2 regions of the Blautia sp. CGZ-1-C1 genome follow, and region 1 is predicted to be linked to the other one. Evidence: riboswitches for the same ligand, from Rfam matches in the RefSeq annotation. Region 1 holds a riboswitch; the other holds the start of a gene.
What was found. A riboswitch is a leader RNA that binds a small molecule or an ion and turns the genes downstream of it on or off. The one in region 1 is predicted to bind FMN.
Positions count from the first base shown of each region.

Region 1 (10,558 bases):
CAGATGGAACGGATTCAAACAGGCTATGGAAAAGCAGGGCGGTTTCTGCAGCAAATCCCGTCTGATCGTAGTTCCGGGGGAGAAGAGACAGCGCCTCAGCAGGTATGAAGAGCTGCTTCCCCGTTTCCTTGAAGTAAAGGCACTGGCGTTTTCTTCGGATTACGGAGCGATTGAGGCTATGAACTATTTCTTTGATCATGGGATTAAGGTTCCGGATCAGATTTCCATAGTAGGTTATGATGACAGTATTTATGCGGAGTTTGTCCGTCCCAGGCTGACTACGGTTCATCAGGATATCCACCAGAAGGGCGTAATCTCCCTGCGCCGTCTGCACCGGATGATAGAGGGAGAAACTTTAAAAGAAATGAATATCAAGAGCCCGGTGCGGCTGATAAAAAGAGAGTCTGTGAAAGAATAGCAGGCTCTTTTTTACAATTTACAGAACTTATCCGGTTGGGTTAACAGTGTAAAAACATACTGATTATTGTATGATATGCACAAAAATTGATTGTGAATTTTGTGTGAAATTTAAGTTTCCCGAGAAACCTGTTGATTTTTACAGACAGACTGCGTTATGATAAAGTCACCAAGGGAAAATAGAGGTTGCGCAGCCTTCGTAGTTAATGAAATAAAAAGAAAATTAAATTATGGAGGAGAAAAAATGTATAAAAAAATAATAAGCACATTGGTAATTGGTACTTTGCTTGCCGGCACATTAACAGGATGCGGCGGTTCGTCTGACGCAGGTTCCTCAGCGAAAAGCTCAGGTAAAACAGAACTGGAACTTTTTTCCACAAAACCTGAGAACAAGGATACAATTCAGAAACTGGTAGACAAATATAATGAAAGCCATGACGATGTGACAGTAAAGGTTACTGCTCCGCCGGATGCAGGAACTGTATTAAAGACCAGAATGGCAAAGAATGATATGCCTGATATCGTAGCAATGGGTGGCGATAACAACTACACTGAGGTTGAGGGTGCAGGTATGCTGCTTGACCTGGGTGATCAGGATTATATCAAGGATGTACAGGAAGCCTATATTGACATGGTTTACGATGTAAATAAGGACAAAGAAGAGACAATATATGGTGTTCCATTTGCTACAAATGCTTCCGGTGTCATCTACAATACAGAGAAATTCGATGAGCTTGGACTGGAAGTTCCGAAGACCTGGGATGAGTTTATAGATCTTCTTCAGAAAATCAAGGATGCAGGCGAGCAGCCATTACTGATGACTTATAAAGATGCATGGACAGCAAATGCACCATGGAATTCCATAGCAGCAGACCTTGCACCGGAGAGCTTCGCAGATGACCGCAAAGCAGGCAAGACAACATTTGTGGGAACTCATGAGGAGATTACAGAGAAATATCTGACACTTCTTGATTATGCACAGGATGATTTCATGGGACTTAGCTATGATGACGGAAACAAGAAATTTGCCAACGGTGACGCTGTAATGATCATCAATGGAAACTGGGCAATCAGCCAGTACCGTAATGCTAACCCGGATGTAAAAATAAACATGTTTGCAATTCCGTCTTCCAATGATGAATCCCAGAATAAGGTTACCTCAGGTGTAGATGTGCTTCTGGGCGTAAGCAAGAGCAGTTCCAATGTAGATGCAGCTAAAGATTTCGTTTCCTTTATGATGGAAAAAGAAAATGTACAGACTTATATTGATGAGCAGTTCTCATTCTCCGCATTAAAGGGTGTAGAGCAGAGTGATGAAGCAGTATCAGGTGTACAGGAAGACATCAGCAATGGTAAAGTTGCCAACTTCGAAGACCACTACTACCCATCAGGATTTAATATGTCTGTACTGCTTACTGAACTTAGTTTAAATCGTGCAAATGGAATGGATGATAAGGAAAACATCGAACAGTTCCTGAAACAGTGTGACGAAAAATATGATGTTGCGAATGTAGATTAAGTGAGGGGATGAGCCTATGAAGAAAGCAGCGAATCGTAAAAGACCTGCTGTCAATAAAGTTTACTATATTTATGTTGGTATTCTTGCAGTATTATTTTTCATCTTCCATACAATTCCTTTCCTGAAAGGTGTATTCTACAGCTTTACTGACTGGAGAGGATATGGAGACTGGAATTTCGTAGGGCTGCGTAATTACCTGCATATGTTTGTAGATGCAGATACAGGAAATGCCTACATTTTCACCTTTAAATTTGCTGTGATCACTACGATCCTGGTTAATGTGATCAGCCTTGTGCTCGCATGCGCATTAAATGCAAAGATTAAATTCAAAAATACCATTAAAGCATTTTATTTCCTGCCGTATATGCTGGGAAGTCTGATCGTGGGATTTATCTTCAACTATATTTTTGCAAACCTGGTTCCGGAGCTTGGAAAAGCTCTGGGAATCAAGGCTCTCAGTGTGAATATTCTGGGTACTAACAATGCGATGTGGGGAATCATTGCAGTATCTCTGTGGATCGGATGTGCATTCAATACACTGATCTATATTGCAGGACTCCAGTCTATTGATACAGATGTATATGAAGCTGCTGACCTGGACGGAGCTACAGGATTCAAGCGGTTCAGCAAGATCACTTTCCCTCTTCTGGCACCGTCCTTTACCATTAATATGGTGCTCTCGGCCAAAGGTTACCTGATGGTTTACGATCAGATCATGGCCATGACAGATGGTGGACCCGGAACAGCAACTACTTCCATTGCAGTCCTGATCTATAAGAAGGGATTCGGCGGAGGACAGTTCGCCTACCAGTCAGCTAATGCAGTTGTGCTTTTCATTGTAGTTGTGCTAATCTCTGTGTTACAGCTGCGTATACTTGAGAAGAGAGAGGAGAAGTTAGGATGAAACAGGGTGTAGCGAAGGTAAAAGAACGTTACAACTGGCCTGTAACGATTCTTCTTATTATAGGAATTGTGCTGATTATTCTTTTGCCTCTGTATATGGCACTGATGATCGCAATCAAGGATCCGTCTGACATGAATAACATACTGGCATTACCCAAAAAGCTGCGTCTGCAGAACTTCGTAGATGCCTGGGTGATGACAAATTTTCCACAGAAATTTTTTAACACTGCATTTATTACAGTGATCAACCTGTTCTTTACATTGATCACAAATTCTTTTGCAGCATATGCAATAACCAGAAACAGGAAAAAGAGTAAATTCTTTTCTATTATGTACTATTACTTTATCAGTGCTATGTTTATCCCATTCCAGGTAATCATGCTTCCATTGGTTGTACAGGCGAATGCCTTCCATCTGGATAATATTTACGGTATTACTTTTTTGTACATTATCTTCGGTCTGCCTATGAACACTTTCCTTTATACAGGTGCGATCAAGGCGATACCGGAAGCACTGGATGAAGCAGCAATGATCGATGGTGCCAACCCCATCCAGATTTTCAGCCGGGTCATTTTCCCGGTATTAAAACCAACTACAGCAACAGTAGCAATCCTTTCCTTTATGTGGACATGGAACGACTTCAGTATGCCACTGGTACTCTTAAGTGATGAGAGCCAGCAGACCTTACAGCTTGCACAGTATGTATTCAAGAGCCAGTTCTCTGTAGACTATAATCTGGCATTTGCCTCTTATCTGCTCGTACTGGCACCTGTACTGATCGTATATATCTTCTGTCAGAAATGGATCATGAACGGTGTTGTTGCCGGTGCAGTAAAGTAACACATCAATAAACTTGAGAAATGCAAACAGGAGGCTTACGTTTATGAAGAAAACCTGGTGGAAAGAAAGTGTTGTTTACCAGATCTACCCCAAAAGCTTTAAAGACAGTAATGGAGACGGAATCGGAGATATCAGAGGAATTATTGAGAAGCTTGACTATTTGAAAGAGTTAGGTGTGAATGTTCTCTGGATTTCTCCTATGCTGGAGTCTCCTCAGGATGATAACGGCTATGATATTTCTGATTACAGAAAGATATACAAAGATTACGGAACCATGGAGGATTATGAAACTCTCCTTGCAGAAGCGCACAAAAGAGGAATCAAGATTCTCATGGATCTGGTTGTAAACCATACTTCCGATGAGCATTCCTGGTTCGTCGAGAGTCGTAAATCCAAAGATAATCCTTACCGTGACTATTATATCTGGAGAAATCCGGTGAATGGTAAGGAACCAAATAACTGGGGCGGAGTATTCGGAGGTTCAGCCTGGGAATATGACGCACAGACAGATATGTACTATCTTCATCTGTTCTCCAAGAAACAGCCGGATCTGAACTGGGAGAACGAGAAGGTTCGCCGGGAAGTTTATGATATGATGAACTTCTGGTGTGAAAAGGGAATCGATGGTTTCCGTATGGACGTTATCAGCATGATTTCCAAAGATCAGAAATTTCCTGACGGAGAGATGAATAACGGATTGTATGGTGATTTCGGTCCGTATAGTGTTCATGGTCCAAGAATCCACGAATTCCTGCATGAAATGAATCAGGAAGTTCTTTCCAAATATGATGTGATGACTGTGGGGGAAACCTCAGGAGTTACCATTGAGGAAGCACAGAAATACGCAGGTGATGACAGAGAAGAACTGAATATGGTATTCCAGTTTGAGCATGTAGAAATCGGTGGTGGTGATTATGGCAAATGGACCACAGAACGGTATGATTTCAAAGAGTTCAAGAAGATCATGATCAAATGGCAGGAAGAACTGGCAGGAAAAGCATGGAACAGCCTTTTCCTTGGAAACCATGATCAGCCAAGAAGTGTATCCAGATTCGGAAATGACAATCCTGCTTACCGCGATATTTCAGCCAAGATGCTGGCGACCTGCCTTCATATGATGCAGGGAACCCCTTATGTTTATCAGGGTGAAGAGCTTGGAATGACTAATGTTTATTTTGATAAGCTGGAGGACTACCGTGATATCGAGAGCCTTCATTATTTCACTGAGCTGACAGAGACAGGCAGACTGACACCGGAGTATATGATGAAATGTTTGATGCTCAGAAGCCGCGATAATGCCAGAACACCAATGCAGTGGGATACTTCCGCAGGTGCAGGTTTCACTACAGGGAAACCATGGATTAAGGTAAACCCAAATTACCAGCAGATCAATGCGGCAGATCAGTTAAAAGATCCGGACTCTGTTTTCCATTATTATCAGAAACTGATCCGTCTGCGTAAAGAAATGGATATCATCGTATACGGAGAATTTGAGGCTCTGTACCGTGATCATGACCAGATCTTTGCTTACATAAGAAAGCTTGAATCAGAGAAGCTGCTCACAGTATGTAATTTCAGTGCACAGGAAGCGGAAATGGAACTTCCGGAAACATTCACAGAAGGAGCTCAGTGCCTGATTACGAATATGGGAAGAAAAGTATTTGACAGGAAAATCATCCTGAATCCATATGAGGCATTTGTACTTTACAGAAAATAGAATAGTCTGAAAAAATACCCTTTCGTATAATATGACGAAAGGGTATTTTGTATGTATTACTCCTGTGAAGGCATGTCTTCACTAAGTTTCAGCAGTGCTTCAGCAAGATTGGAGTCCAGGATCAGCACATCCACCAGCCCGCCCTTTAAAGCGCTTAACACAGCATTTGCCGTCTGGGAAGGATTGAGGTAATTGATCAAAGAATATATGGGTGAGATCGTTAAACTGGTAGTGATCCGACACATTTTTGCGGCAGTCTGTGCAGTATTTTTCTTCTTTGTATTACCATTTGATCTGGTAATCAGACAGACCCTTGTTTTACTGTGCTTTGCTCCTATGAGTGCAGTTGCACCTGCCTACACAGGAATGTGTGGAGGAGATGAAGGAATGGCAAGCTGTGCGAACAGCGTGACGATTCTTTGCAGCCTTGTAGTGATCACGGCATTGCTGGCGATCATGGGATTGTATTAAGTGGTAATTAATGATACATAATGTGAACGGTGTATGGAATAATACCTCTTTTGAGTGAGTAAAAAAATTTATGGAGTGCGAGAAATGACTCTTGACGTTTTTGGAAAATTGCGGTATAGTGCTCGTTACTATTTCAAAATTCATAGTAGATACGTAATCATTTGGCGTTTTGTTATTCTGTGAAAACGCTGGATTTTTACGTGATTTTACAAAAAAGGAGACGACTTGGAAATGACATTTTATCAGGAACTACAGTTGAGTTCCGTTGGTTCTAAGCAGCTTATTAAGAACACAACGGATCCAAAAGAAAAAAGACGTCACATATTAATTTATAACTTCAAAGTATATCTGGTCATGGCGTTCTGTGTTGCGGTGGTGAGCCTGTACAGTAAACTCACAGGAAGCAATAACAGTGTAGTCGGGGTTACAGTTCTGCTGGCGGTTCTCGTATTGCGACAGGCGGACTTCGGAATCAGGACAACACATGGGTTGATTTCCATTGCAGGAATCTTTGGAATTCTTATGGCGGGGCCAAGACTGGCAAATATGGCAGCACCACATCCATTTGCCGCATTTCTTGTCAATGTGGTCTGCATTCTGCTTCTGATGATTCTTGGATGCCACAATGTGATTATGTATAATCATTCTACATTTGTACTGGGCTATTTACTCCTTCTGGGATATGATGTGACCGGGCAGGAATATGCGTTACGCATCGCAGGACTTTTCATAGGAATGCTGATCTGCATGGTGATTTTTTACAAAAATCAGAAGAACAGACCATATAGAAGAACTTTCCTTGACCTGTTTCGTGAGTTTGACATCCGCTCAGCAAGAAGCAGATGGTATCTGAAACTGACACTGATTGTGTCCAGTGCTATGTTATTTATGAATCTTCTGGGACTGCCGAGAGCCATGTGGGCAGGAATCGCCTGCATGTCCGTATGCCTGCCATTTACAGAAGACTGTGCTTCCAGAGCCGGAAACAGAGGGCTGTTCAATATTGTAGGATGTTTGCTCTTTATTGTACTGTATCTGGTACTTCCGGAATCCATGTATCCGTATATCGGAATGATTGGTGGAATCGGAGTCGGATATTCCGCAGGATATGCATGGCAGACTGCATTTAACACTTTCGGAGCACTCTCTATTGCAGCAGGACTTTTCGGAATGCCTGCGGCAGTGGCACTTCGTATTGGCGCGAATGTGTTTGGCGCGGCTTATACGGTGATCTGCAATAAAGTGGTGGATAAGATTGCAGAGAGGATTCATATGAGAAAGAATATTACTGCATAAGGGGAAAACTATTTCTCTGATGATGAAAAAGCAGGACTGTTGAGTACAGTTCCTGCTTTTTTGCGGGAAAGATAAATATACACTGTCAGTGAATAAAACAAGTAGAAAATAAAGTTATAATAGAAAAGGGAGAAAAAGAAAATAATCAAACCACCAGTTGAACTGGTGGTGCATGACTTAGAATTACAAAGAGTGGAGAGAACATTACAGAAACTTTGATAGAATCAAGAGAACTTGGCGCAAATGAGAATTATACAGAATTCGATAATAAAATAGAACTGTTTGCACCCGATGAGATTCCAACGGACAATACGACTCCTTCTTACAATGTACACTCCGGTAAAAAATCTGAAAATTGTATTGAAATGAATATACTTATGTAGTATAATCAAACGCAGATAAAAGAAAATTCTTCGGGGTTGTGGTGATCAGCATTAGCTGAGATTCCCTACCGGCGGTTATAGTCCGCGACCCGCTTAGCTTAGGCGGCTGATCTGGTGAAACTCCAGAACCGACAGTATAGTCTGGATGAGAGAAGAACACGCGATATTTTTACCATACGTGCTCATTACCCTGGATGATTTATCCAGGGTTTTTTATGTGGTGAAATTTTCTATGAGATATGACAGTTTTGCCATGTAAAGAAGCTTGTGGAATTTTCTTTTAAACAGGATATGCAGCGAATAAAAATTTATATCCATAAAGAATAATTTCAAAGGAGAGAAACAGTATGAGTGAACAGGTATTAAGAAATGGAAACGCAATGGCAAGGAGTAAGACAAGGACTATCACACAGATAGCCATGCTTGGCGCTATCGCAGGAATTCTGATGAATCTGGAGTTTCCGCTTCCGTTCCTGGCACCGACATTTTATCAGTTGGATTTCTCTGAGATCCCTGTACTGGTTGGCTCTTTCGCAATGGGACCGATTGCAGGTGTTCTGATCGAGCTGGTGAAGATTCTGGTGCATCTTGTAACAAAGGGATCTATGACAGCAGGAGTCGGTGACGTGGCAAACTTCATCTTCGGATGTACATTCGCAGTTCCGGCAGGATTAATCTACCGCTACAAATCCGTCAAGAGCAGAAAACACGCAGTTGTAGGAATGGCGGTCGGAACAGTTCTGACAGCAATAGTTGCATGCTTTATTAATGCATTTGTTTTACTTCCGGCTTATGGAAAAGCTTTTGGAATGCCAATCGAAGCATTCATCGAAATGGGTGGCGCAGTACACAGCTCTGTAAACAGTCTGCTTTCATTTGCAGCACTGATCATCTTCCCATTCAACTTATTTAAATATGCACTGACATCCCTGATTGTATTTCTGATCTACAAGAGAATCCGTGTGGTTCTTAAAGGGGATTGAGAAATAAAAACAGACAACAGATAGAATATTAAATAGAAAAGATCAGCCGTATGATGAAGAATCTGCGGCTGTTTTTCATGCCTGAGCACAGAAAAACAATCCTCGAAATTGTTGGAGAGACTTAAAAAAGGCATGATAATATGGTAAGATAAAACAGACAGAATAGAAATAAAAAAGTTAGTAGAAGTTATAAAAAATGAAGGAAGAATCCTTTATGAAAAATAAATAATGCGAATGCAGAAGAAAGGAAATAGCAACAATGGGACAGATACATGATATTGAAAAATTAAAAATCAAGACAGGCAAAAACACTCCGGAGAATTGACTTATGAGTACATTAAATATTCTTCTTAATCAGATCGGAATGTTTGTCATCTACATTCTGGCAGGCATCATTCTGATCCAGACACATGTGCTGAACCGGGAAAATATGGAAGTCGTTTCCAGACTTGTGATCAAACTGGCACTGCCGGTCATGATTTTTACAAATACGGTAAATGGAGTGGATAAGCAAATGCTTTTCCACTCCCTGCCGATTCTCGGAATCGCATTCTTTATGTATATCTGTCTGTTTGGACTCAGCTTTCTTTCGGGAAAAATACTGCACCTGCAAGGTGATCACCAGCAGCTTTATTCTGCAATGAGTGCATTTGGAAATATTGGATTTATGGGAATTCCCATTGTCACAAGTATCTTTCCGGAAAGAGGAATGCTGTATATCTCGGTATTTACCATGATAGACCAGCTGATGCTGTGGACAGTCGGGGTAAGGCTAACCTCGAAGGCAGAGGATACAGTGGAAAATACTTCAAAAAATTCATCACAATGTGGAAAAAATGTTGGTGCCGTAAAGCATTCTACATTTGACTTTAAAAAGCTGATTAACCCGGTAACAGTTGCAATCGTATTGGCATTATTCTGCATTCTTACAGGCCTTACATTACCAGAGATTCTGAACACAGCATTCTCAAAAATCGGAGCAACAGCAACACCTCTGGCAATGATTTATCTTGGCGGAGTCTTTGCATGTATGGATGTAAAAAAATATATTTGCAAACTGGACTATTATGGAATCGTCGCAATCAAAATGCTGATTTTTCCGGTGCTGTTTTATCTGATACTGGGGTTACTTCCAATATCGGCAGAAATACGTATGACCATGACACTCACATCCGCTATGCCGGTAATGTCATCTGTAGTTATGATGGCAAATACATACGGCACAGACGGCGACTATGCCATGGGTGGAATCCTGGTGACGACAGTCTGTTCAATCGTGACTTTACCGTTTGTATACTGGGTGCTGCAGTTTATCTGAAACAGGAGCAAAAACAATGAATGAGCGTAAACAAAGTTTACGAAAAGAAATAGTCCGGCTGCCCGCAGTCTATTCTTTAACTGCTTATTGCTCTTCGCAACCCCCGCAGGGGACTTACTTGATTCGGTTAAATTTGGGCATATAGAATTTGAAAAAAGTTCTGTATGCTCTTTTTATTTGGAAGAAAATCTGATATACTTACATGAGTTAGACTAAACTAACTAACAAACAAACTGGATTTTTCATCCACTATTATTTAACCAAATCAGAGTTATTTGTATGATTGGTGGAGAATAGGAACAATTACTTATCTTAGGCATACAAATAGAATAGGAGGAGTAGACAGATGAATATAAATGTATTTTACGGAATCCTGATTCCTTTTATCGGAACTTCAGCAGGAGCAGCCTGCGTATTTTTTATGAAAAGGAATCTGAATGAACAAGTACAGAGAGCACTTACCGGCTTTGCGGCCGGGGTCATGGTGGCAGCTTCAGTGTGGAGTCTGCTGATTCCATCAATCGAGCAGTCTGCAGACATGGGAAAGTTTTCTTTTATCCCGGCAGCAGTGGGATTCTGGATTGGAGTGCTCTTTTTGCTCTTGCTGGATCACATGATCCCGCACCTTCACCAGAACAGTGACAAGGCAGAAGGTCCAAAGAGCAGACTTCAGAGAACTACTATGCTGGTTCTGGCTGTAACTTTACACAA
Region 1 covers NZ_JBWLUT010000180.1:17,184-27,741, forward strand. The annotation lists gene AC058W_RS16560 (LacI family DNA-binding transcriptional regulator) at 1-418, shown strand, start outside; gene AC058W_RS16565 (ABC transporter substrate-binding protein) at 662-1,936, shown strand; gene AC058W_RS16570 (carbohydrate ABC transporter permease) at 1,953-2,840, shown strand; gene AC058W_RS16575 (carbohydrate ABC transporter permease) at 2,837-3,679, shown strand; gene AC058W_RS16580 (glycoside hydrolase family 13 protein) at 3,723-5,396, shown strand; gene AC058W_RS16585 (AEC family transporter) at 5,589-5,867, shown strand; gene AC058W_RS16590 (FUSC family protein) at 6,099-7,163, shown strand; gene AC058W_RS16595 (hypothetical protein) at 7,379-7,546, shown strand; FMN riboswitch at 7,569-7,707, shown strand; gene AC058W_RS16600 (ECF transporter S component) at 7,894-8,529, shown strand; gene AC058W_RS16605 (AEC family transporter) at 8,858-9,847, shown strand; gene AC058W_RS16610 (ZIP family metal transporter) at 10,194-10,558, shown strand, end outside.

Region 2 (6,748 bases), on a different contig from region 1:
TCTGATGTGGGTTGTCACAGGAATATCCACAGGACTCACTCAGGGATTTTCTATTCAACTCTCCCAGTATTATGGGGCAAAGGATTTCGAAAATCTGCGTAAATCTCTGGCTCACAGTTACCGGCTAACCACATTCATCGCAGCCGGAGTATTGATTCTCAGCCAGTCATTTGCTTCGCTGGTATTAACAGGGCTGCATACACCTTCCAATATTATCGGAATGTCTCTGTTATATCTGCGCATCATTTTCTGTGGAATCCCCGCCACAGCAGCCTATAATATGTTTGCCTCTGCCCTAAGGGCTATGGGAAACAGTAAAACACCGCTGACCGCAATGATTATCGCATCTGTGCTGAATGTCTCACTGGACATCCTTTTTGTGGCAGGCTTCGGATGGGGTGTGGCAGGAGCAGCAATCGCAACTGTGATCGCACAGAGCTTCTCCGCTGTTTACTGTTTCCTGATTTTACGCAGAATTGATATCGTTCATCTGACCAGAGCAGATTTTATGCCTGCCTCCGGCATGAATGCCCGCCTGATGAAACTTGGTATTCCTGTTGTATTCCAGAATATCATCATCGGTGTGGGCGGTCTGGTAGTCCAGTATGTGATCAATGGCTACGGTTTCCTTTTTGTAGCAGGATTTACAGCTACAAACAAACTTTATGGTCTGCTGGAAATGGCTGCTATTTCCTATGGATATGCCATCGTTACCTATGTGGGTCAGAATCTGGGAGCCAGAAAGATTGACAGGATCAGAAAAGGCGTCCGCAGCAGTATGCTGCTTTCCCTGCTTACCTCACTGATCATTTCTGCTGCCATGTTTTTATTTGGAAAAAATATTCTCTCACTTTTCATCTCAGGTGAACCGCAGCAGACACAGCAGGTACTTGCAATTGCTTTTAAATACCTCTCTATTATGGCTGCCATGCTTTGGGTTTTGTACTTCCTGTACGTGTACAGATCTGCACTTCAGGGGCTGGGAGATACCTTAATGCCTATGGTAAGTGGTATGGCTGAATTTGTCATGCGTATCAGTGCTGCACTGATCCTTCCCCATTTCATCGGACAGGACGGTATTTTCTTTGCAGAGATTGCAGCATGGAGCGGAGCCACTGTGATCTTATGCATCAGTTATTATGCACGGATGCATAAATATCATTAAAACAAAACAGGCACATAGTCCCGGATATCCGGTATATGTGCCTGTGAAACGTGTAAAATTATGTAAGATTCTTAATCCATTTATATTTCTTATAATGTTTATAAACCACCGGCAGTTTAATAATCTCGTCCAGATTGAGTACAAAGTAGACAACCATAACCGGCAGTTTCAGGATAAATGCGCAGATGCATCCCAGAGGAACGGTGATGCACCACAAAGTTACGGAATCACACAACATTCCAAATTTGGAGTCTCCGCCTGCTGCGAAAATTCCGCCTATTGTCATACAGTTTACTGATTTTCCTGCAATATAATAGGAACAGATCAGCAGCATTTTTTGCAGATATCCGCGGGCTGTCGGGGTGAGATCTACCATTTTTGTGATAAATGGGGACAAGGCGATCAGGACAAGGCCTGATACAATTCCTGCAATAATCGCAGTTCTGGTAAGTGTTCCGCCTGCCTCCTTTGCTTCCTGCAGGCGGTCTGCACCAAGACGGTTTCCCACTATGATACTGCCTGCATTTCCAAGTCCGAGGCAGAAGCATACAACAAGATTTTTGGAAATATTCGCTATTCCATTGGCGGCAACGGCATCCGTTCCCAGATGTCCCATGATCACAGAATACATGGAAAACCCTATTCCCCATGCAAGATTATTGATCAGTAACGGAACGGCTTTCTGCCAGAAACGGCCAAATAACTTTTTTTCACAGCTTCTGAGACTGAATTTCACAGCTCTGATCCTGCACAATACATAACCAACACTCCACAGGAACTGCACAACTGTTGCAAGTACGGTTGCCAGTGCAGCACCTTTAATTCCCATTTTCGGGAAGCCGGACAGTCCAAAAATTAAAACAGCATTCAATACGATATTGAGAATTACCATAACCCCATTGATCAGGGTACTCATATTTACTGCACCACAGTTCTTCATGATTGCCAGAAAAGTCTGTGCAATTCCCGAAAACACATAGGAAATGCCAATCACCCTTAAATACTCACTTCCCAGAACGATCAGAGTTTCCTCATTTGTCAGGATTCTCATGATCTGTTCCGGAAAGAAAAGGGCTCCTGCCAGAAATACCACTGCAATACATCCGCAAATCTTTGTTACAAGGCTGAACACCTGGGAAATACCTTTGTAGTCCCCTTTTCCATAATATTGTGCCACAAACATATTCTCGCCTGCCATAAATGCAAACATAAACAGATTAAATACAAAAGTAACCTGTGTGGCCAGTGATACAGCTGACATGGCATCCTGACTTAACTTTCCCAGCATGATCGCATCACATGCTCCGACCAGGGCTGTCATGAACTGCTGAAGTGCAATTGGAAGTGCCAGCCTGACTATTTCTTTTCGTAAACTTCGTTTACACTCGTCCATTATCTTTTTTGCTCCTGTATAAAATATTAATGATACTCATCAGTCAATTTTCAGAATCATATTCAGGATTCTAGTTTAATCCTTTAATTCTCCTTAATCAAGCAGATAAAATCATCCTCTTCGCTATTTGCTTGATTTGGTTAAAGTTCTTCCTTCAAAAATGCAAAAGGTTCTTCATCCTGAAGGAAATGCATAAGCTGATATGCACACATGATCGCTACATTTTCCTCTTTCAGGATTCTCTTTACTTCTTCTCTGTCAGCAAGCACAACTTCGATTTCTTCGGAATCCTCCTGTGCCGCTTTACTGATCTCACCTTCCGCGTAACCGTAAACATTTGCGCAGGATTCATCTGTCATGCCAACCGTTGTGAAATAAGGTTTCTCAAATGCAGGATTTACTTTCAGAGGTGTGAATTTCAGTCCTGTTTCCTCATACATTTCTCTTACTGCACCTTCATGGAATTCTTCGTTCGGTTCTACCAGACCTGCCGGGAATTCATAGATGTATCCGCCGATTGCATATCTGTACTGACGTACCAATACAACCCTGTCTTTTTTCTCTCCGTAAAGACTGTAAATAATTACACCATCCGGAGTATTTTTACCTGTTTTTATTTTTAATTCGTTAATACTCTTCGCGCGTGATGCCACAAAATATGACACAGGAGTGTTATGGACACTTGTTGCATTTAAATGATATAAGTTTAAAAATTTACAGTCTGTCAATTTCTCAATATTGTGTATCTGTCCCATAATGGATACTTCCTTTCGCTATTCATAAACCTCACATTCAGGTGTTTATATTGTCTGCTTTATCTTACCATATTATCGTATCTTTTTTAAGTCAGTCTGACAATTTCTGTAATTATTTTTTACCCGCCAAAAAGAAAAACAGCCGTAGATTTTTCATCATACGACTGTTCTTCTTTTTTATTGGACTGCCAATTTATTCTTTATCAGATATAAAATCAATCTCCCTTAAGAACTACACGGATTCTCTTATAAATAAAGAATACGATCAGAGATGTCAGTGTATATTTAAATATATTGAATGGGAAAATGATCATTGCTGCAAATGTAAGAAGATTATTTACAGAGCTGTGTACTGCGCTACCCATTTCAATAAATGCTTCTACCGGCATTCCAAAAGCCTTTCCGTATGCCGGAAGTAACACGAATGCATTGATAAAGCATGCAACTACTGCTGTAAGTACGGTTCCAGTTGCCATTCCGATCACTGCATGTTTTCTGCTCTTAACAGATTTGTAACGGTAGATCAGACCTGCCGGAACTGCAAATGTACATCCAAAGATGAAGTTTGCCACATCGCCTACACCTGCTGTCATAGATCCCTTTGTTACCAGATGCACAAGAATCTTTACCAGCTCGATCAGTACACCTGCGATCGGTCCCATTGCGAATGAGCCAACCAGTACCGGGATTTCTGAAAAGTCCAGCTGATAAAAACTCGGTGCCAGGAAAGGAAGCGGAAACTCCAGATTCATTAAAATTCCTGCGATAGCACCAAGCATGGCTATCTGTGTGATGGTTCTCGTCTTACTCCTTGCCATCACATTTCCATTTCTTAATACCTGTTCACTCATACTGTTTCTCTCCTTTGAAATTATTCTTTATGGATCTGTCTCATATCCTGTTAAAAGAAAATTCCACAAGCTTTTTATATAATGAAGATTTTCTTCAACATATAAAAAACCCCGGATTATATGTCCGGGGTAATGAGCACGTATGGTAAATATCGCGTGTTCTTCTCTCATCCAGACTATACTGTCGGTCCTGGAATTCCACCAGATCAGCCGCCTGAGCGGGTCGCGGACTATAACCGCCGGTAGGGAATCTCAGCTGATGCTGATCACCACAACCCCGAAGAATTTTCTTTTATCTGCGTCTGATTATACTACATACAGATATCTATTGTCAATACAACTATTCCATTACGCTTCTCTATTGACTTTGCTTTTCCAGGCTATTATAATAAATCCAGAAAACGAAAGGAGGTTTTCAATATGAAAACATGGACAAAGAAGTTCCAGAAAATGTTAACACTGATACTTGCCATCTGCCTCGTTACCGGCTGCATGGGATTCTCAAATGTGCAGGCAGCTACCGGAAAGTCAGGTACAACCTACTATAATACCTGCATAAATGGAAAAAAAGGCGGAACAATAACAACCAATGGCACAAAATACTATATGTCAGGCACAAGAAAGGCTATATGTAAGGGGAACACTCTGACAATGTATGCGTCATTTAATACTTCCAAAAACGGAGTATTAAACAGCCAAAACAAAAAAGCATATATAAAATACGGAAAACATACATTTAAACTTACTTCCAAGACCAAATACTATTTTTCCGGAGGTGAAGCTCCCAACGAATATTGCTCAAAGTCCGCTTTCATGTCTACCATGAGAAGCATGAATGGATTAGGTCTGTGCATTAAGGTAACCAATGGAAAAGTTGTTGAGATGTCTTTCAATTCATGATACCACAAAAGCCGCAAAGCTGGAAATTCCCACTTTACGGCTCTTGTTTAACTTGTCATTATTTTTTCCGAAACCATTCTTTTTTCTCTGTTCTCGCAACCCCCTCCCTGAGAAGCTTTTCATCTCATCAGGCACTTTTCATAAGTCAGGCGAATATTTGTAATATTAAAGCAGGAGACTCACTTCATTGATAAAATTTTACTCTGCCTGATCAATATTATCAACCCTACAGCCCGCTAATACAACCATTCCAGGATTAGAAAAACAGGAAATCACTGCCAGACAAATGAAAAATATATAATATCCCGGTATTTTGTAGTTCATAAGTATTGCTGCCATAGTTTTCACCTCGCTTATGTACAATCTTCAGTAATTCATTTAGAGGATTGTTATAATTCACTCATCCTTTATTACACTCATTATACCCTTTTCTCATCAGCTTTTCATTCACTGGCAGTATATGTTTTATGCCACAGCAACAATAGTTTTCCCACTTATAGCCGAACATTAGCTTTGGTCTTTACAGTCAGCTATCAAATATAAAATTTACAATCTTCTTTGATAATTGACGAACTACTGAGAATATGCTTTAATGGATTTAGCATAAATACTTTAGGAGAACAAACATAGTTCTCAACTATGCTTCTACACCAACGATACATGTATCATATCTCACAAAAAGAAATGGGGGAACACACAAATGGGACTTATAGCTATCAGTAGTCTGATGCTCTTGGGCGGTATGTATCTGATGATTGCATTCGCATGGTGGCTTCTGCAGATCATTGCCAACTGGAGAATCTTTACCAAAGCAGGAGAGGCCGGATGGAAAAGTATTATTCCAATATATGGCGATTATATTTCTTATAAAATCGCATGGCAGCCCGCATATTTCTGGCTGACTCTCATCCTGGGAATCATATCTTCTTATCTGCAGGGAACTCTGGAAATAAGCGAAAGCTTAACAGTCTACATGCTTGTCATACTGATCAAAATCATACTTGTCATCATCAGTATTATGTACAGCATTAAGCTTGCAAGAGCCTTCGGCAGAGGCACAGGATTCGCCATTGGCCTTATCTTCTTACCGCCAATCTTCATGCTGATCCTTGGCTTCGGCGATGACAGATATTATGGGGCAGATAAATAGACAACCGCTAAATAAAAAATCCTCAGAGCTTATGTTCTGGGGATTTTTTCATCTCATACAGGCTACAGCCTATTATAAAGTTCTGTTATCAAAATACTCTTTTACCGTTTCACAGCAGAAATCAGTCACCTCATACCTGTTACTCACATCTCCGTCAAAAATCGGTTCAAGTCCGCCTGCTGCCGCCTCGAAGAACAGTTTTGTACCAACTTCAGGAGTATATCCTGTACATGGTTTGATCATGTTGTTTAACAGCGGTCTGTTCTCTGCTCCAAGATATTTACGGATTCCTTCGATACCGAATTTCGGTCCCTGGAAGTCTTTTACAAAACTTTCCGGGAAGTCGATGTCAAGGAGTTTCAGAAATGGCATTGACATGATGTTTCCTGTGATCGTTGCGAGTAACAGCGGGATGTATTTCTTAGTAGCATTATCACTTCATTTTTAATATGCAGCAATGTATGGGCTGTAATTCACTATCCGTTTATATTACAATTCAAAGGTTTCCAGATCATCCGGGATAAAAAGATTTCC
Region 2 covers NZ_JBWLUT010000080.1:11,477-18,224, forward strand. The annotation lists gene AC058W_RS06095 (MATE family efflux transporter) at 1-1,165, shown strand, start outside; gene AC058W_RS06100 (MATE family efflux transporter) at 1,224-2,558, opposite strand; gene AC058W_RS06105 (NUDIX hydrolase) at 2,699-3,313, opposite strand; gene AC058W_RS06110 (ECF transporter S component) at 3,529-4,164, opposite strand; FMN riboswitch at 4,320-4,453, opposite strand; gene AC058W_RS06115 (hypothetical protein) at 4,585-5,064, shown strand; gene AC058W_RS06120 (hypothetical protein) at 5,263-5,403, opposite strand; gene AC058W_RS06125 (DUF5684 domain-containing protein) at 5,765-6,214, shown strand; gene AC058W_RS06130 (hypothetical protein) at 6,287-6,592, opposite strand; gene AC058W_RS06135 (MBL fold metallo-hydrolase) at 6,704-6,748, opposite strand, start outside.
Region 2: another riboswitch for FMN. It lies ahead of AC058W_RS06110 (ECF transporter S component); the one in region 1 lies ahead of AC058W_RS16600 (ECF transporter S component).